4 regions of the Vibrio sp. NH-7 genome follow, and region 2 is predicted to be linked to each of the others. Evidence: predicted binding sites of a transcription regulator. Region 2 holds the regulator's gene; each other region holds the start of a gene.
What was found. The regulator PurR, encoded in region 2, represses purine synthesis genes. The targets are predictions, from matches to a motif close to TNANGNAAACGTTTNCNTNA.

Region 1 (4,995 bases), 240 kb from region 2:
TGCAGCTGCGATCATGGCTTTTAAGATGAGTTCACTATGTATTGGATCATCTTCGCGAAACTCACTTTGAGGTTCAGGAGACACCGGACTGCTTTGAGAGTCGTTGTATACCTTATAGGCCAGCGCGCCAAGCGCAGCGACACCTCCAATTTTTAACGCGTTGATCCCCATTTTTTTGCCAAGCTTCTTGCTCTTCTTGGAGCCCATCAGAAGGTTCACTAATCCGCCGCCAACTGCTCCAGCGCCAAGTGATTTGAGCGTACCTGAGCTGGATTGCTGTTTGAGTTGTTTTTGACCTTGCTGGACTATATCTGAGTGGAGTGCTTGATTGAGTAAGCTTTTTAAATCCATGACTATTCTCCTATGCGTTCAATCTGAATTTACCTAACCCAAGATGAACGAGAGATGAAAAAAAGGCGAGCATGAAAGCTCGCCAAAAGGATTGAAAACCAAATTACTCTTGGGCAGCGTAGCCATGAATACCCAGAAGCTCTCCATCAAGGTAGGCTTCCTTTTCATCTTTCATTACTAAGCGCTCTTCCACTAGCCATTTTACGACCAGTGGGTAGATTCTGTGCTCTTGCGTTTGTACGCGTTCAGTCAATGTTTCGACCGTATCCTCATCGAAAATTGGCACTTTAGCTTGTAGGATGACAGGGCCGCCATCAAGTTGCTCTGTTACGAAGTGAACACTGGTGCCATGTTCTTCGTCACCAGCATGAATGGCACGCTGATAGGTATTTAAGCCAGGGTATTTGGGCAGAAGAGAAGGGTGAATATTGATCATACGTCCTTGGTAGTGACGAACAAACTCACCGCTCAGAATACGCATATAGCCAGCAAGTACAACGACATCAGGTTGATATTCGTCGATCTGCTTCATGAGCTCTTTATCAAACGCGTCACGAGTATCGAAAGCTTTAGGATCAAGGAAGTGAGCGGCTGCCCCTGCTTTTTCTGCTCGCTCTAAGGCAAAGACATTCGCTTTGTTGGAAAAGACCGCCGTGACACGACCGTTAGTAATGTCTTTGCTGCAAGCATCAATAATTGCTTGTAGGTTAGAACCGTTTCCTGAAACTAAAACAACGATACTCTTCATGCTTATTTGATCTCTACTTGTTCTTCGCCGGCTTCAGCTGAAACGATCTCACCGATTACCCAAGCGTTTTCACCTTCTGCATTTAGAAGTTCAACCGCTGCATCAGCTTGATCTTTCGGAAGAGCAATCACTAGGCCAACACCACAGTTGAATGTGCGATACATTTCGTGAGTCGTTACGTTGCCTTTCTCTTGTAGCCATTTGAAGATGATTGGCCATTCCCAGCTGTTACCATCAACAACCGCTTTAGTACCTTCAGGAAGTACGCGCGGGATGTTTTCCCAGAAACCACCACCTGTGATGTGAGAAATCGCGTGAATGTCGTGTTTCTCAATCATTTTTAGTGCTGATTTGATGTAAATCTTGGTTGGTTCTAGTAGGTGCTCGCCGATTGTGCGACCTGCTAGCTCTTCGTTTTTGTCTGCGCCAGATACTTCAAGGATCTTACGGATTAATGAGTAACCGTTTGAGTGTGGACCACTTGAGCCGACCGCGATAAGCGCATCGCCAGCAGCAACTTTGGTGCCGTCGATCACGTCTTCTTTTTCTACCACGCCGACACAGAAGCCAGCGACGTCGTAGTCTTCGCCTTCGTACATGCCTGGCATTTCAGCGGTTTCACCACCAATTAGCGCACAACCTGCCTGAATACAACCATCAGCGATGCCAGAGACAACGTCTGCTGCGGTGTCAACGTCGAGTTTGCCCGTAGCGTAGTAATCTAGGAAAAATAGAGGCTCCGCGCCTTGAACAATAAGATCGTTCACACACATAGCAACAAGGTCAACGCCGATTGTGTCGTGCTTGTTCATATCCAAAGCGAGGCGAAGTTTGGTTCCTACGCCATCAGTACCTGATACCAACACAGGTTGTTTGTATTTTGTTGGCAGTTCACACAATGCGCCAAAACCACCAATACCACCCATTACTTCTGGGCGACGTGTGCGTTTTACAGCACCTTTAATACGGTCAACAAGCGCGTTGCCTGCATCGATATCTACGCCAGCGTCTTTATAGCTAAGAGATGTGTTATCAGCACTCACAGGGAAGTCCTCGGTTTTTAAGTTGGATATGAAAACGGCGCTATTCTAACAGCGGATAAACCCATATAGCAAACGTTTGCGTGAGTTTTTTCTTTTGTCTTTACGCAAGAAATTGAGAACGAAATCGTTTATAATCTGAAGGTTTGTTTAAAAATCACCACATAAGCCGGAGATGGAAATGAAAGTTGTTGAAGTAAAACACCCTCTTGTTAAGCACAAACTAGGTCTAATGAGAGAAGGTGACATCAGCACGAAGCGCTTTCGCGAGCTAGCCACAGAAGTTGGTAGCCTACTAACGTACGAAGCGACTGCAGACTTTGAAACGGAAAAAGTAACCATTGAAGGTTGGAATGGTCCTGTTGAAGTTGACCAAATCAAAGGTAAAAAGGTAACCGTTGTGCCTATCCTACGTGCAGGTTTGGGTATGATGGATGGCGTTCTTGAGCACATGCCAAGTGCTCGTATCAGCGTTGTTGGTATCTACCGTGATGAAGAAACACTTGAGCCAGTACCATACTTCAACAAGCTAGCGTCTAACATGGATGAGCGTATTGCGCTTGTTGTTGACCCTATGCTAGCGACAGGTGGTTCAATGATCGCTACTATCGACCTACTTAAAGAGAAAGGTTGTAAAGCGATTAAAGTTCTCGTTTTAGTTTCTGCTCCTGAAGGTATCGAAGCGTTAGAAAAAGCACACCCAGATGTTGAACTATTCACTGCTGCGATCGATGAGAAGCTAAACGATAAAGGCTACATCGTCCCTGGTCTTGGTGACGCAGGCGATAAAATCTTCGGTACGCTATAAGTTGTCGATAGCTATGATTTAAAAAGGGAGCCGATTGTCGGCTCCCTTTTCGTTTGCTAATTATTTCTTCAGACTTAATGTGCCGCCGCGCTTTGGCTTACTAGGGCGTTGACTATTCTCAGACGTAGACCTATGGAAGGTCTTCCCTTTATTGCCACTTGGCTTACCTTTAAACTCACTTTGCTTACCGCTGTGGCGACCTTTCTTAGAGTTCGGTGCGTGACGGAATTCATCCGCGTTACGGCCTTTGAAGGTTCGTTGTTTCTGGTTGCGACGAGCGGTCGAGTCTTGGTTTTCTTCTCGGCTATCAAACAGTTTAGCGTCTGTCGCTTTGCGAATACGTTTACCTTTAGCATCGATCTTTGAAGCTTCTTCAGTGTTACTTGAGCCTTCACACATGGCAAGAATCTCAGCCACTTCTGCATCTGTTAAGTAGCGCCACTGGCCATTCGGAATACCATCAAGAGAGATATTCATAATACGCACACGGCGAAGTTTGAATACTTCATAGCCCAAGGCTTCACACATGCGGCGGATTTGGCGGTTGAGGCCTTGAGTTAGAACAATACGGAATGAAAACTTGGTCTCTTTGGTCACTTTACACGGCAAGGTGATGGTATCGAGAATATTCACGCCCGAAGACATCTTCTTGATGAAGTCATCGCTGATTGGTTTATCGACTCGAACCACATACTCTTTTTCGTGGTTATTGCCAGCACGAAGTATTTTGTTAACGATATCACCATCGTTGGTCAGAAAGATAAGACCGTCTGAAGGCTTATCAAGGCGACCAATCGGGAAAATGCGTTTTTTATGACCAACGAAATCAACGATATTGCCCGGAATATCGCGCTCGGTGGTGCAGGTGATGCCGGTTGGTTTGTTTAGCGCAATGTAGACAGGCTTATCAGTGACCGCGTTGATTGGTTTATCATCGACGCGAACATCGTCTCCTGGCATCACTTTTGTCCCCATTTCAGGAACTTGACCATTGATGGTGACGCGACCTTGCTCAATCAATCGATCAGCTTCTCGGCGAGAGCAAAAGCCCGTTTCGCTGATGAACTTATTGAGGCGTTTTGCATTATCTTGTGACATGTTGTTCTCCTAACGTTTCACAACGGCGGTTAATAAAAAGTGCTGATGAAAACATCAGCACATTGAGGGCGCGCATTCTAGCACCGCAGGGGCGTTAACCCAATCGTTTTTGATGTCGCTCACGTGTCTCAATCTTTTTCTCAGCGCTTTTTCGTAACAAAACGTACACCGCTCCAGTGCCACCATGAAAGCGTTGGGCACTGTGAACACATTGCACCTCTTTGATTTGCATCAGCCATTGTGCGACGAAACTTTTCATAAGAGCTGGTGGGTTAGAGCGTTCACCCTTGCCATGAACAATGACCACGGTGCGGATGTCCAGCCGCATACATTGCTTTAAAAACTTGACGACTTCATCTCGCGCTTGCTCTAGGGTCCGTTTGTGTAGATCTAGTCTGGCTTGAATAGGGTACTTTGCTAGACGCAGTTTTTTATAGACGCCGTCTTGTACGCCATCTCGCTTAAACTCGATAATGTCGTCAGGCTTAAGCATTTCAGCGTGATCGATAGAGAGGTATTCTGGATCCTCTTCGGTCAACCAAATAGCGGCTTCACGCTTGGCAAGTTGAGCTTCAGATACTTTATGTTGTTTCTTTAGCTCTGCTGTATCGTTATGGATAGGTTTTACGTCGCCCATCATTTGTTGAAAGAGGGCGAAATCGTCATCGTGAGACATAGTGATATCTCAGAGTAGGAAATCAATACCGACATTATACCTTTGGCCGCATAGGATGATCACTATTTGACTGACCAAAAAATAAAAAACCGAAGCAGACAATGTATCTACTTCGGTGCATAGCGAATATCTATTCTGTGAATAGGGCTAAGCGATTCTAGTGAGGAGATTTGTCGTTCATCACTTTGTAGATGATGAAACCGCCATAGAATAGCATTAGACCTAAGGCGCCAAAGATCACAATCATTGAAGATAGACCTACCGCATTACCAAA
Region 2 (4,995 bases):
TGACTGCAGTGCCAGTCACTACCATTTTGCATTGTCCTAAATTGGTCGATGATCTCATTCGCCTTATTGCACTTATTTGGTTCTAAAAGCCAAACATAAGGCTCGCTGTTTTCACCAAATGGGACTTCTCCCTGCAACCCGAATATCCCTTCACCACGGACTTCACAGCTGTGTCTTGAGACTTTAAAAGCTCACAGACAATGTGAGCTTCGGGGGGATTACTCGCTGAGTAGATTTTCATGACGCCGAGCCATTTTGTGCGGATGGCGATGATTTAATTTTATTCATGACCCATTTCGCAATGACTGGGAAAAGACCCAGTAAAGCAAATGACGCTAAGACAGAAGGCGAGACAATGCCAGAAAGGCTCTCGATTTGCGCTAACTGAGTACCCGCATTTAAGTAAACGGCTGTGCCGGGTAACATACCTAGTTGGCTGACAAAATAGAATCGAGCTACCGAAATAGGCGTTAATCCCATGAGTAAATTAATAAGAAAGAAAGGGAAGACAGGAATCAACCTTAGTGAGAATAGATAAAACGCCCCATCACGCTCTACACCTTGGTTAATCGCACTCAGCTTATCGCCAAACTTTCCTTGCACCCAGTCTCGCAATAGGAAACGGCTGCTTAAAAAGGCGAGCGTGGCACCAATGGTGCTGGCGAAAGAGACCAACAGCAAACTTGTCCAAAACCCAAAGAGCGCAGCGCCCAGAAGCGTAACAACGGCTGCTCCAGGAATGGAAAACGCGGTTATGGCGACGTAGGCGAAAAAGTAAGTCAATGCGGCGAAGACGAAGTTTTCGCTGATGTAATCTGAGAGTGCAAGCTGCTGAGCTTTCGCATTTTCAAGCGTCAGGTATTGTCCAAAGTTCATCGCCAGAAAGGCGATAAGCGCAACTAAGACTATCCCCAAGATCAATTTTTTATTCATAATCGCGTCCTTTAATACTCTTCGCAAGGATAACTCTGACCCTATAGTTACATACTTAAGTTAGTATAGGGAATGATTGATATAGACAATAAGAACGAGAGCGAGAAGAAAATATTTCCTTAGAGACTAAAAAAGCCAGCAAGTGCTGGCTTTTTCATCGATTGATTGAGCTAGTTGCTCAATTTATTCAGTAGTTCTTGTCTTCGGCTTTGTGGTATAACAGACCAATGTGTGCCCCTGATTGCTCCCTCTAGTGCCCACAGCAGTTCAACGCTCACTTCTGCTGAGTGTGTCGATTGAATCGCCTTGTACGCTTTAACAGCGCCCGCTTCTTCTAAAGATTCGACATCGTCAATCCCGGCTTTCTTTAGCATTCTTTCCGTTGCCAAGCGCAGGTTGGGTAGGTCTTTCAAGCGATTTGGTTTCGCTTTCGATTGTACTTTTTTCTCTTCTTTTGCTGCGATCAGCGCTTGTCTTGCCAATGCCAGTGTTTTTTCATTGTCTGAGGAAATGTCATCGCTTAAAGCAAAATATTTAGTCACAACGGGAAAACCACGTTTTTTGTAGACGTAGGGTTCCAAAGAAAGGGCATTGCACTGTTTGATTAACTGAGCATCCGCTCTTACATGAAGCTTATCGTTGACCACTAAAGCAAACATCGTCTCATCTGCGAATATGCCGAAGCCGCCAAACATTGAACGAGACTTAATTTGACCAAGTTGCTCAAATAGTCTCATTGAGTCTTTAAGTATTGGTTTATCCATGCTGTATTTTCTCGGTGTATATGTATACGCCACCAATTCAGGTCCGAGAGATTAGCAAAATAATGCAGAAATTTTGTCAGTAAGGTGTCATACAAGAAAACACTTCGTAAAATCTCGACGAATTCCATGTCTGCTCATACTCAGTATTGAGACGCGTCCAGTTTACGAGAAAGCTTAATGTACTAGTTTTGCATTTTTGCCATCGGCAACCCCGCTACCTTGTATAAGTATACTTAAGGCCGGAGGCTTTGCGTCCCATCCTTTCGAAATGGTTTGCCCTGTTCGTGGCATTGATCGAACAAGTTAAGAATAAATAATATTTGAGGTAAGTATCACACTTGTAGTGAGTAAATGTGATCTTAGTCCAGTAATTTGGCGGGTTATATGCGCCTGACTGATAATTAATCAAAGAGTCAGGCGCTGAGTGATGATGTTATTTGTTGAGGTTGCGCACGGTACAGCGCTCGACAATTTCAGGGTGCATCTCAAACACTCGCTTGTCGTGTTCTTTGTCCTTGATACGCTCTAACAAAATTTCGAACGCGTTCTTACCGACACGTCGTTTCGGTTGGTGAACAGTCGTGAGCGGTGGAGAGAAGTATTCCGCTAACTCGATGTTGTCGTAACCAATAATGGACATATCTTCTGGAATGCGGATACCTTTTTGTTGTAGGCGGCTCATTAGACCCAGTGCCATCGTATCATTGAAGCAGAAAACGGCACTCGGGCGTTTATCCATTGCAACAATCTTGTCTGCGGCTAGGACTGCAGTGTCACATTCAAAGTTACCTTCAAGGATCCAGTCTTCATCAACTGCCAAGTTCGCTTCGTTCATTGCTCGCTTGAAGCCTGCGATACGCTCCTGACATGCTGCTTTTTCGAAGTGCCCGCTCAAACAAGCAATATCTTTGTGGCCACGCTCAATCAGGTATTTAGTCGCTAGATAGCCGCCTTCTTCTGAGTTGTCGATGATTTTGTCAGCTTGTGAGCTCTCAGGACCCCAGTCCATGACCACTTTAGGAATGTCTTTATGACGGTCAAGCATTTCGCTGAGTTCTTCTGTGAGGTCAGAACACATTACCAAGATGCCGTCTACGCGCTTTTCTGCAAGCATGCGGATATAATCGCGTTGCTTCTCATAGATGCCGCCGGTATTACACAAAATCAGCGTGTAACCTTGGCGGTAACAGTAACTCTCAACACCATCAATAACTTCTGAAAAGAAGAGGTTTGTTGATTGAGTCACCAGCATGCCAATCGTTCGTGTTGTATTACACTTTAAGCTTCGAGCAACGGCACTAGGCGCATAGTTTAGCTCTGTTACTGCTTCCATGACCTTTTCTTGGGTCGCTTCGGCAACAAAACGCGTTTTATTAATTACGTGAGATACAGTAGTTGTTGATACGCCGGCTAAGCGCGCTACGTCTTTTATGGTGGCCATAAGGTTTTGTCCTGTCGATGACTGCCACGAAACAATATTCCTAAGTGTAGGATAATCTGGCAGAAAGTATCAGAAACACAAAAACCGCTTATAATTAGCGGTTTGTATTTAATTCGTTCATTTTTATCGTTTGCGGTCACGATTCTAGACCGCAAACAAACTAAGCGCAAATAAAAACGTTTTTGTTCCCTGCTCGTGGTCACAAAAGCTCGTATTTATTCGCCTTTTAGGTAGCGAGAGTCAAGTTCCATAAACGCAACCATTAACATCACAATGGCAGAGTAGAATCCGAAATCATCTAAAGCTTTGCACTTAGCGGCGAACTTTGGCACCCAATTAAGTAGTGCGTGGTTGATGAACTTGTCTTGCTCTTCAAGTGCGTTTTCCATTTCACCATCACTTTCAAGCTCATTCGAGCGAATAATCAGATTACCAAGGAAGTCGAGTTCAATCGCGATATGATCCGCAGGTTCGTTTAGGCTTTCATCAACTTGGACGCCATGCTTTTGCATTAGTGCTTCCATTTCTCTTGCTGGCTCGTCATTAAGTAGTCCGCTTTTGCCCACATACATAGAGGCATATGGAAGGGCAGAGTCTCTGTCTGATTTAAGGAACAAGTCGCAAAAATCTGCGGCTAACTCAAGTTGCGCGTCTTCACGGTCCATAAGTCGATTTAGTGCATCAACTAAGTTGTCGACAGAAGGTTTTAGGTCTGGGTTGTCGCCAAGCCCAGAGAGAAACGAACGAATCTCGGCTGAATGGTATTGGTCTAACGCCTCTTGAGTGAGCTCTTTCGCCAATAAGCTCGATAGCCACCAATAGATTTCCGCGCGTTTTTCATTGAATGATTTAATTTCTTGCATTAGGTCAGGCTCCTAAAATAACTGCGTTTAGTGTACCCAATAAAGATGAACAGCGATAATGTCAGCTGTATAGAATTGAGTCTAAAAATGGAAAAATATGAACAGATGACCTAGGTTTGTCTTGAATCAAGAAAAAATCATCTTTCTTGGTTTTAAAGTAACAAATACTAGAAATGTTACTGTTTATGAATAGAATACTCGTTAGAACGATGACCAATGTAAATAAGTGGTGTAAATGAGCTATCACGTATTAGTTGTAGAAGATGACGCAGTAACTCGCAGCAAGCTAGTTGGTTACTTTCAGAATGAAGGTTACCACGTAAGCGAAGCCGAAAGTGGCGAGCAAATGCGTGATTCACTACAAAACAATGCGATAGATTTAGTGATGTTGGATATCAATCTTCCTGGAGAGGATGGTTTGATGCTAACACGCGAACTTCGCAGTCAGTCAGACATTGGGATTATCCTGGTTACAGGACGCACGGATAGCATTGATAAGATTGTCGGTCTAGAAATGGGCGCCGACGATTATGTCACAAAACCATTTGAGCTAAGAGAGTTGTTAGTTCGTGTCAAAAACTTGCTGTGGCGTATTTCGGCAGCGCGCAATTCATCAGGCACGGTCGATGCAGACAAACAAGATGGCAACATAGTACGCTTTGGTGAGTGGACATTTGATGTTCAACGACGAGCGTTAAGTCGTGCTGGTGAACCAGTGAAGTTGACTAAAGCTGAGTATGAACTGCTGGTTGCGCTGTCGTCTTACCCAAATCAAGTATTGAGCCGTGAGCGCATTTTGAACATGATTAGCCATCGAGTGGATGCACCAAACGATCGTACGATCGATGTTCTCATTCGTCGCATGCGCGCTAAGATGGAATTTGATCCTAAGAACCCTCAAATTTTTGTGACGGTTCACGGTGAAGGTTACATGTTTGCTGGGGACTAACCCTTGAATTGAGTAAAAAACCGAGGCATGTACCTCGGTTTTTTT
Region 3 (4,995 bases), 250 kb from region 2:
TGCGGAAACTGAAGGTGAAGTCCCGGTCGGTGCCGTGCTTGTGAAAGATGGTGAAATCATCGCAGAGGGCTGGAACCAGTCTATTGGTTGTCATGATGCCACTGCGCATGCCGAAATGCAGACCATCAGAAAAGCGGGTCAAGTACTTGAGAATTATCGATTACTGGATACCACCCTTTACGTAACGCTAGAGCCTTGTCCTATGTGTGCTGGCGCGTTGTTGCACAGCCGTGTAAAGCGTGTTGTGTTTGGCGCACCAGATTTGAAAGCCGGCGCTGCAGGAACGGTATTAAACCTTTTTGAACATCAAGCGGCTTATCACTATGCAGATGTAGAGCAGGGGCTGTTGGAGGAAGAATGCCGAGTACAACTTCAGTCCTTTTTTAAACGTCGTCGCAAAGAGAAAAAGACCGAGCGTAAAGCAACACGAGTTCAGCAGGTGAATGAAGCGAAGAAGGGACGAAAGAAATCAGAATAGTCGCTTTTAAGCAAACATCTTATCGATAAGATGTTTGCTCCTTGGTGTTACGCTGCACAGATAAGTTGCATGAATGCTCGGTGACGTGCGATCACCTTTTTCTTGTTGTTGCTAAGCAGCCGCTTACGACGGTTAGCTGCAACGGTTTTGTTAAGGCGTTTTGACTGTAGTTTACGTCTAGCCATAGAACAACCTCCTATATGAGTGAATACAATATTACTGACATTCATTGATGAATGTTCATGATTATCTGATCGTATCGGTTTTATACTCGCCAATTGTTACCATTTTAAGAAACTTCGCAAGTGATCAAGTACACGATATTATGTATGGGTTGCAGTGAAGGATTTCAAGTGCGCAATCTTTGTTCAAAAATTGCGCACTTGAGAGTGAAGCTAGTCAGCTTCTAACTGGTCAACAGTTGATTCTGCCGCAGAAAGAGGTTGCGCTTGAGAGGCAACTTGATCCGGCACTTGAATAACGGTCAAGTCATCAACGTTGTCATTGTCTTCCGCCAATGTCTGCTTCTCAACATGCCCAATGATGCTTTGGTAGTAGCGACGAATGTTTTCGACATAGTTACGCGCCTCATCACCGCGAGCATAGCCGTAGCGAGTTTGGCTGTAGTACTTTTTCTGACGCAGTAATGGTAGGCGGTCTTTTACGTCTGACCAAGCGTCTGGATTCCCACCTTGCCGCTTGGTTAAGCGTCTTGCGTCCATAACATGACCGTAGCCTACGTTGTAGGATGCGAGTGCAAACCAGATTTTCTCATGTTCTTCAATGGAGTCGGGGATACGTGCAACCATACGGCGTAAATACTCTACCCCCCCTTTTACGGATTGCTCTGGGTCTAAACGGTCGGTAACACCAACACTTTTCGCGGTTGGCAGTGTTAGCATCATCATGCCGCGGACACCAGTAGGAGATTTCGCCAATGGATTCCAATGCGACTCTTGGTAGGCGAGCGCTGCAACTAAACGCCAATCAAATTCATCAGAATACTTTTTAAACAGTGGTGACCATTTAGGCAGCTTAGAATCGAGAGCACGAATGAACGCGCGAGTATCCACGTAGTCAAATGAGTCGACATGACCGATGTACTTCTCTTCAAGTGATGCCAAGTGCCCTGATTGTTTGATATAGCCAAAAAACTCTATAAGTAAGGCGTAGAGACTCTCATCTTGGGAGCGACGCAGAAACCAAGAAGTCGGCTGATCTTCTGTTAGCTCAAAGGCTAATGCAATCTCAGGATAGATACGTTGAGAGAGTGAAACTTCAACAGAGTCCGCAACCGTAAATTGCAAATCTCCTTCAGAGACCTTTTTGAGCAGGTCGTTAACGTCTGCGTTTGGGTCGACTTTATAAATAAATTGTGGGTGTTCTTGTTGGATGGCCGCCAAGGTTTGGTTGAAATGCGAATCTCCCACAATTTGAATAACCGGTTCGTTGTCATTGCTTTGTTCTAACTCAGATTGCAGTTCGAGCAACTGTTCTAAGTTACGTGGTCGCCATTGACCCTTTTTATAGACCACCTGTTGGCTCACGTAATAGTAAGCGGGGCCGGGTCTAAACGCTTTCAATCTTTCCGGTGATTGGCTTAACCCAGCCGCAATAATATCGATTTCGCCGTTTCGTAGGGCAGGATAGAGGCTCGAGATACGATAGGCAGGCTTCATCTCGAGCTGCACGCCGAGCTCATTGGCAAACTCTCGAGCTAACTCATAATCAAGTCCAGCGGGGCCATCAGGACCAATATAGTAAGAGAGTTGGTTGTTTAATGTTCCAACCCTTAGCACACCACGTTCTTTAATTTGCTCCAGTTCACTCTTAGGTTCTGACTCAATTTGACAGCCTGATAGTAGGAGCATCCCAAGCAGCACAGTAGCTAACGTGTGCAGTTGGGACAGGTAATTCTTATTCATTTAATGACAATCTCGTACATCCAGTAGGGCATTTATATCAAAGTGTCATAACAAGGCAAGATAATCAGTGTGGCTTCGGGAGAAGTGATCTTAATTTCGGAATTATGTTGTATTTCAAAATTGACAAAAAAAATGACGCAAACGGTTGCTTTTGGTGTTACATCACAAAAACAATTGCTATATAATGCGCCCGCAACCAAGAGGTGGAATCGGCATAGGTTTGGAAAACCTTCGGGAATAGCTTCGAAGAAAACAGTGAATAGCATAAGGTGAAGTGGCCTTGTGTGACATTTAACCCACTGAATTTATTCCAATATCACCTTCATCAATTGCATAAGAGACCTAAGCACATGAGAATTTTTCGTGGCTCCCCAGCTCTATCTGAATTTCGTGTTAACAAGCTTCTAGAGCTTTGTCGTGAACTTAGCCTGCCTGTCACTGGCATTTACGCTGAGTTTGCCCATTTTGCTGAACTTTCAGCAGAGCTAGATGATCAAGAAGTTGAGAAACTTGAAAAACTACTGACTTACGGTCCAACAATTGAAGAGCACGAGCCAGAAGGTTTGCTTCTGCTCGCAACTCCTCGTCCTGGTACTATTTCTCCTTGGTCTTCAAAATCGACCGATATCGCCAACAACTGTGGTTTAGACAAAGTGGTACGCCTAGAGCGCGGTACTGCTTACTACATCGAAACATCCTCTGAACTTTCAGAGCTTCAACTGGTTGAGCTTAAAGCGATTCTGCACGACCGTATGATGGAAGTTATCTTCACTGACTTCGATTCAGCAGCGGCACTTTTCCAAGTAGCAGAGCCAGCGCCAGTAGCAGATGTAGACCTACTCAATGGTGGTCGTGCTGCGCTTGAAAACGCAAACGTTACCCTCGGTCTTGCACTTGCAGATGATGAAATCGAGTACCTTTACGATGCGTTCGTAAACAAGCTAGATCGTAACCCAACAGACATCGAGCTAATGATGTTTGCACAGGCGAACTCAGAGCACTGTCGTCACAAGATCTTCAACGCAGACTGGTCTATCGACGGCGTTAAGCAAGAGAAGTCTCTGTTCAAGATGATCAAAAATACATTCGAAGTAACACCAGACAATGTGTTATCTGCCTATAAAGATAACGCGGCAGTCATGGTGGGTTCAGATGTAGGTCGTTTCTTCCCGAACCCAGAAACTCGTCAGTACGGTTACAGCCAAGAGAAAGCGCACATCCTAATGAAGGTGGAAACGCACAACCACCCAACCGCTATCTCTCCTTGGCCGGGTGCTTCTACAGGCTCTGGTGGTGAAATTCGTGATGAAGGCGCAACGGGTATCGGTGGCAAGCCAAAAGCTGGTCTGGTTGGTTTCACAACCTCTAACCTACGTATACCTGGTTTTGAACAGCCATGGGAAACAGATTTTGGTAAGCCAGGTCGCATCGTTAACGCACTAGATATCATGCTAGAAGGCCCACTTGGTGGTGCGGCGTTCAATAACGAATTTGGTCGTCCAAACCTACTGGGTTACTTCCGTACTTACGAAGAAAAAGTTAACTCTCACGCAGGTGAAGAAGTTCGTGGTTACCATAAGCCAATCATGATTGCTGGTGGTATGGGTAACATCCGCGACGAGCACGTGCAGAAGAAAGAGATCCCAGTAGGTGCAAGCCTAATCGTATTGGGTGGTCCTGCAATGAACATCGGTCTTGGCGGTGGTGCTGCATCTTCAATGGCGTCTGGTCAATCAGCTGAAGACCTAGATTTCGCTTCAGTACAGCGTGAAAACCCAGAGATGGAACGCCGATGTCAGGAAGTGATCGACCGTTGTTGGCAACTTGGCGATGCTAACCCAATCGCATTTATCCACGATGTGGGCGCGGGCGGTATCTCTAACGCACTTCCAGAGCTTGTTGATGATGGCGAGCGTGGTGGTATCTTCCAACTACGTGACGTACCAAACGACGAACCAGGCATGAGCCCACTTGAAATCTGGTGTAACGAATCTCAAGAGCGTTACGTAATGGCAGTTGCGCCAGAGAATATGGAAGTATTCGATGCGATCTGTAAGCGTGAGCGCGCACCATACGCAGTAGTAGGTATCGCAACTGAAGAGCGTGAGCTTAAACTAGAAGATTCACACTTTGAGAACACGCCAATCGACATGCCAATGGATGTGCTTCTTGGTAAGACGCCTAAGATGCACCGCGATGCGAAGACGCTAAAAGCGAATAACCCTGCAGTTAACCGTGATGGCATTGAGCTAAACGAAGCAGCAGATCGTGTTCTACGTCTTCCAACGGTAGCTGAGAAAACATTCCTTATTACTATCGGTGACCGTACTGTAACTGGCCTTGTTGCACGTGACCAAATGGTTGGCCCTTGGCAGGTACCTGTTGCTAACTGTGCAGTAACAGCGGCAAGCTACGACACTTACCACGGCGAAGCAATGTCGATGGGGGAGCGTACGCCAGTTGCTCTACTAGACTTCGGTGCTTCGGCTCGTCTAGCGGTGGGTGAAGCGATCACTAACATCGCAGCGACTAACATCGGTGATATCAAACACATTAAACTGTCTGCAAACTGGATGTCTCCAGCAGGTCACC
Region 4 (4,995 bases), 1.0 Mb from region 2:
TTATTTTAGGAAGCGAGAATATCGTTGGATATAAGAAAGACTTCAATAATAGATGGGGGGAATCTCTGTTCAATAATGAGACATCTCATTATTGATACACTTATAATCAGTAAGTAACTCGTAAGGGAGAATGATAATATAAAACCATTTTTTATTAAAAACCCGCTAACTCATTTTTAATAAGCGTTATTGGGAGAAACAACCCAGAGATAAATAAACTTTAGTTGCACTACGTTTAATTAGCGAAGCACTAAAGTTATCCTCACAAACTCCCCATCTTCAAATTCGACTTTATGTTCAAAAATTGAGGATGAGTAAATCGTTCTTAAGAAAGCATGTTTCTCACCGTTGGTACCACGGAACAACATCGAAATATCGGCGATAAAGCGGTTACGTTCGCTAAAATGCGCATTCAGATCTTGAGACAATACACACAGCAAACACCCTTTTGGATTAAACTGAAGGTCGACGGCTTCCGGACTTGATACCAGTACCGTCGTATTTAGCTCTTTCTCTAGTGTATTGATGAGCAGTAGAAAACTGTCAAGATGAGGTAACTCATCCCCACCTTCAGGCGGTAACAAATTTTCCAACATCGCTTCCATGTCGAGACGTTGTGAGCGTGCGTGAGTAACAAGCGAACGGATCTTCTTCTTAAACGGCTTATATTTCTTACTGTTAGATGCCTTGTTGAGCCAGCCTGAAATGACATCATTCACATCGCTGCGTGAGCGCTTGAGTGAGACCTTACCTGCGTTACTCGTGTATAGATGAAGCAGTGCATGCAGCGCAAGCTCTGACAACAAAGGCTCAAACTCAGGTTTAATTTTAGTGTGAATACTGCGCATGATGTCTAAACTGAAGAACTAAAATCGAAGCTGAACAAACACTGTTCATTCATGGAAGGGAGGTCATGCTACCGAAAAGCGTTGCGTATGTACAGAAACAAAAAAGCAACGCTAATCTGCGTTGCTATAGTATGGCGGTTGCCTTTGAGTTAACAATCATTCAAACGAATAACTTGCGTCGAGGCAATGATATCGTGCAAACAACGTCTAGAACTACCAAAGATGAGCAAAACGCCAACAAGGCTTATCACACCACCGATAAGCGGTACATAACCAATCAAAAAATAGTAGGCGTACCGTTTGAACAGTAACTCGTTAAGCTTGGGTAGATCCCCCTGTTGATTGCGAATTCCTATCTTCATCCATTTTTTGCCAATTGTCTGGCCTTTATCTCGCAGTAAATTACGGTTGATAATCGCAAATAAAATGAAGTTGAGAATACCTAGTAAAAATAGGTACCCCCAACTTGGCTCTGTCGGGGGAGATTGAGTAAAACTCTCAAATCCTCCCGTAAAGTACATCAAGGGAAGTATGAAAATAGATAAGACGATAGAATCTATCAACGCAGCGACTAAGCGAGAACCTCGGCTGGCAAGTTGCAGTTGAAGTTCAGAACTATCTTGGACTTGTTCCATAAAACGTTACACCTTATTTCCGTGACATCTTTAGGCATATTGACTGCTATTTAACTTATCAGCAGAACTAATATGTAACGTTTCGATATAGATTTTATTTTAGTGAAAACTCGCTGCAAGCGTTTCTTTTTTAAGATGCTTTAATGGAGTCAGGCGTTACTTCACCGAATGGTTTCCAGTTAAGGTAGCTTTCATCAGCAATACGCAGCATGGGGACATCTTCGAAGGTATCGCCATAAGCGAAGACCTTAGTGTAAGCGGAAACATCCACACGACTTGCTAGCAGCCGAACTTTGTTCTCGCGACTGCAGTCACCACCTTGGTAGCGACCAGTGAATCGACCATTGCGTCTAGTGAGCTCACTACACACCAACTTGATACCTTGATTTTCAGTCCAGATACTCAAATACGGGTTCACGCCTGCCGACACAACAAAAACATCATCGCCACGTTCTAAATGCCAATCGATACGCGTTTGAGCGATTTCTCTGATCACGCTTGGTAAATATTGTTGGGTAAACCGTTTTGCAAGGCACTCTACCTCGTCTACATCACGTCGACAAAAAGCCAGAAATGAGAGTACAGGTCGCAAACGGCTGGCGGGTAACACTCCACATCGATATAAAGCAATCGCAGGCCATATGAAAGATAACCCAATAACAAGCCGTGGCTTAGGTGTGGCAAAATATAGAAATTTTGAATAGGTATCTTCGCTGGTGATGGTGCCATCAAAATCAAAGAGGGCTAAATTTCGCATCGTGCTCATACATTTCTTCTTTACGATAAAAGCATCTCTAGCCAAAGCATAAAACATTGCTTCCAAAACGCGAAAGCCCCGACAACTCATTGAGTTATCGGGGCTTTTCGAATAAATGGCACGCCCTATAGGATTCGAACCTATGACCACATCCTTAGAAGGGACGTGCTCTATCCAGCTGAGCTAAGGGCGCGCTACAGGGGAGGATTATACGAGTTCAAACGCTTAAATCAACGGGTTTTCATAACATTCTGATCTGAATGCCTAAAAAAAGGTCATCAAATCAATAAGCGCTCAAAAACACCACAAAGCAAACGTTTGCGTATGGATGTTAAACTGAATTTCTGCGACAATGCTGCGCAAATAATTTGCCTTATCAATTCAAAAGGAAAGTCATGACTGCTCAAAATATAGATGGAACTCTCATTTCCCAAACTGTTCGATCCGAAGTTGCAGCACGTGTAAAAGCTCGTATCGAGAACGGTTTGCGCGCCCCAGGCCTTGCTGTGGTACTCGTGGGTGAAGATCCCGCTTCTCAAGTCTATGTCGGTAGCAAACGTCGTGCTTGTGAAGAAGTTGGCTTCGTATCCAAGTCTTTTGACCTTCCTGCAACCACATCGGAAGAAGAGTTGCTCGCGCTAATTGATGAACTGAACAAAGATTCTGAGATTGACGGTATTTTGGTTCAACTGCCACTTCCGGCCGGCATTGATACAACACATGTTCTTGAGCGCATTGCGCCTGAAAAAGACGTGGACGGTTTCCACCCTTATAACGTAGGGCGATTGGCACAACGCATTCCAAAACTTCGTTCGTGCACACCAAAAGGCATCATTACGCTACTTGACCGTTACAACATTGAACTGCGCGGCAAGCATGCTGTTGTGGTCGGCGCTTCAAACATCGTGGGTCGCCCTATGACACTTGAACTCCTGTTAGCTGGCTGCACCACCACGACTTGTCACCGTTTTACTAAAGACTTAGAAGGCCATGTTCGCCAAGCAGACGTTGTTGTGGTTGCTGTTGGTAAACCGAACTTTATCCCCGGTGATTGGATTAAAAAAGGCGCGGTCGTGGTCGATGTGGGTATCAACCGTTTGGAGTCAGGAAAGTTGGTAGGCGATGTGGAGTATGACAAAGCCCGTGAAAACGCGAGTTTCATTACCCCTGTTCCTGGTGGCGTTGGTCCGATGACAGTAGCAAGCCTTATCGAAAACACCATGATTGCCTGTGAGCAGTTTCACACTAAGAAGTAACGGCTCTTAAGCAACCAAAAAAGGGGTTGATGTGATAGCACATCAACCCCTTTTTAATGTTTACTTAATTAGTGGTGCTTAGAGCATTGGCAAATACTGTTCGCGATGCTTATAGGCTCAAGATAACGCCCGCAATCGACGCACTCATTAAGTTCGCCATCACACCTGCGGCAATCGCTCGAAAGCCGAATTTAGAAATAAATGGGCGCTTTTCAGGGACAACGCTGCCTAAACCGCCAATCAACATTGCCATCGTTGAAATATTGGCAAATCCACATAAAGCAAAAGTGACAATTGCTTGTGAATGTTCACTCAGTTGGGCCTTAACGTCCATTAATTGAATAAATGCGACAAACTCGTTAACCACGATTTTGTTACCAATCAAAGAGCCTGCGGTAATCGCTTCATTCCAAGGAACGCCAAGCAGCCACGCGACAGGAGCAAACAGATACCCCAAGATTAGCTCAAAGCTGAGTTCCATTCCCATCAGGCTACCAACCCAACCAAGCATACCGTTTAGCATGGCAATCACACTAACAAACGCCAGCAAGGTTGCACCAACCGCAACGGCGATGCGTAAACCCGCCATCGCGCCGTCTGCCATCGCCTCAACCACATTGGTCGCGCGTGGCATTTCGACATTGTTCATGTCTATTTCTGCGTCTGCGGTTTGTGTCTCTGGCACCATAATTTTCGCCATCAAAAGACCCGCAGGTGCTGACATAAATGCCGCTGCAATCAGGAAGTTAAGATCAACACCGAGTGATGCGTAGCCCACCAACGTGCCACCAGCAACAGAAGCGAGACCACCAACCATCACAGCAAAAAACTGAGAGTCCGTCATGTGCTTTAAGTACGGTTTAACAACAAGAGGCGCTTCAATCATGCCAACAAAAATATTCGCCGTTGCTGAAAGTGATTCTGCACGACCGATTCCTAGTAACTTTTGGAGCCCGCCACCAATAAAGTTGATCACTTTTGGCATTACTCCAATGTGGTATAAACCAGAAATTAGCGCGGAAAAGAAAATGATGATGCCCAATACATTGATGGCGAAGGTGAAGCCACCCGTTGCAAGGCCGCCAAACAAGAACGCTATACCTTCTTGGCCATAATTGATTAAGTTAGACACCGCGCCCGTCACGCTATTAAGTGCATCTTTTCCCGCAGGGACATACAAGACGAGCAATGCGAAAGAAACTTGAAGCGCAAACGCCAGCGATACCGTTTTAAGGTTGATACTTTTTCTGTTTGTAGAAAGTAGCCATGCTAAAAACAAGATGGCTACGATACCAAGAATAGAATTCATAAAAGATCCGACAAAATTGGGGGAACAAGATTGGCGTCGGATAATATTCGCTTAAAAATGAGATGCAAATCACAGTTGTTAATGGAGTGTACTTTCCATTGCGCAATTAATCACCATGGATATAACACGCTGTTTTTAATCAGTTTAAACGTTTGCTCTTGTTTATTATTTCCATTTAGAAAAGATGTTT

Region 1: a site for PurR is predicted at 2,207-2,226, ahead of purM (phosphoribosylformylglycinamidine cyclo-ligase). Genes of this name have one in related genera too.
Region 3: a site for PurR is predicted at 2,537-2,556, ahead of purL (phosphoribosylformylglycinamidine synthase). Genes of this name have one in related genera too.
Region 4: a site for PurR is predicted at 2,547-2,566, ahead of folD (bifunctional methylenetetrahydrofolate dehydrogenase/methenyltetrahydrofolate cyclohydrolase FolD). Genes of this name have one in related genera too.

Annotation. Positions count from the first base shown of each region.
Region 1 is NZ_CM132187.1:829,119-834,113, forward strand. Features, by position in the region: gene ACUALS_RS03980 (tellurite resistance TerB family protein) at 1-351, opposite strand, end outside; gene purN (phosphoribosylglycinamide formyltransferase) at 455-1,099, opposite strand; gene purM (phosphoribosylformylglycinamidine cyclo-ligase) at 1,102-2,142, opposite strand; gene upp (uracil phosphoribosyltransferase) at 2,321-2,947, shown strand; gene rluF (23S rRNA pseudouridine(2604) synthase RluF) at 3,008-4,045, opposite strand; gene smrA (DNA endonuclease SmrA) at 4,140-4,721, opposite strand; gene ACUALS_RS04010 (DUF3149 domain-containing protein) at 4,879-4,995, opposite strand, start outside.
Region 2 is NZ_CM132187.1:1,068,984-1,073,978, forward strand. Features, by position in the region: partial or broken gene ACUALS_RS05080 (putative signal transducing protein) at 1-241, opposite strand, end outside; gene ACUALS_RS05085 (TVP38/TMEM64 family protein) at 238-933, opposite strand; gene ACUALS_RS05090 (TfoX/Sxy family DNA transformation protein) at 1,104-1,697, opposite strand; cyclic di-GMP riboswitch class I at 1,899-1,985, opposite strand; gene purR (HTH-type transcriptional repressor PurR) at 2,131-3,138, opposite strand; gene torD (molecular chaperone TorD) at 3,354-4,001, opposite strand; gene torR (two-component system response regulator TorR) at 4,237-4,950, shown strand.
Region 3 is NZ_CM132187.1:821,051-826,045, forward strand. Features, by position in the region: gene tadA (tRNA adenosine(34) deaminase TadA) at 1-478, shown strand, start outside; gene ACUALS_RS03950 (hypothetical protein) at 526-663, opposite strand; gene mltF (membrane-bound lytic murein transglycosylase MltF) at 874-2,403, opposite strand; gene purL (phosphoribosylformylglycinamidine synthase) at 2,754-4,995, shown strand, end outside.
Region 4 is NZ_CM132187.1:2,105,669-2,110,663, forward strand. Features, by position in the region: gene ACUALS_RS09605 (DUF2913 family protein) at 240-848, opposite strand; gene ACUALS_RS09610 (RDD family protein) at 998-1,483, opposite strand; gene ACUALS_RS09615 (HAD-IB family hydrolase) at 1,614-2,249, opposite strand; tRNA gene ACUALS_RS09620 (tRNA-Arg) at 2,357-2,433, opposite strand; gene folD (bifunctional methylenetetrahydrofolate dehydrogenase/methenyltetrahydrofolate cyclohydrolase FolD) at 2,636-3,496, shown strand; gene ACUALS_RS09630 (NupC/NupG family nucleoside CNT transporter) at 3,606-4,805, opposite strand.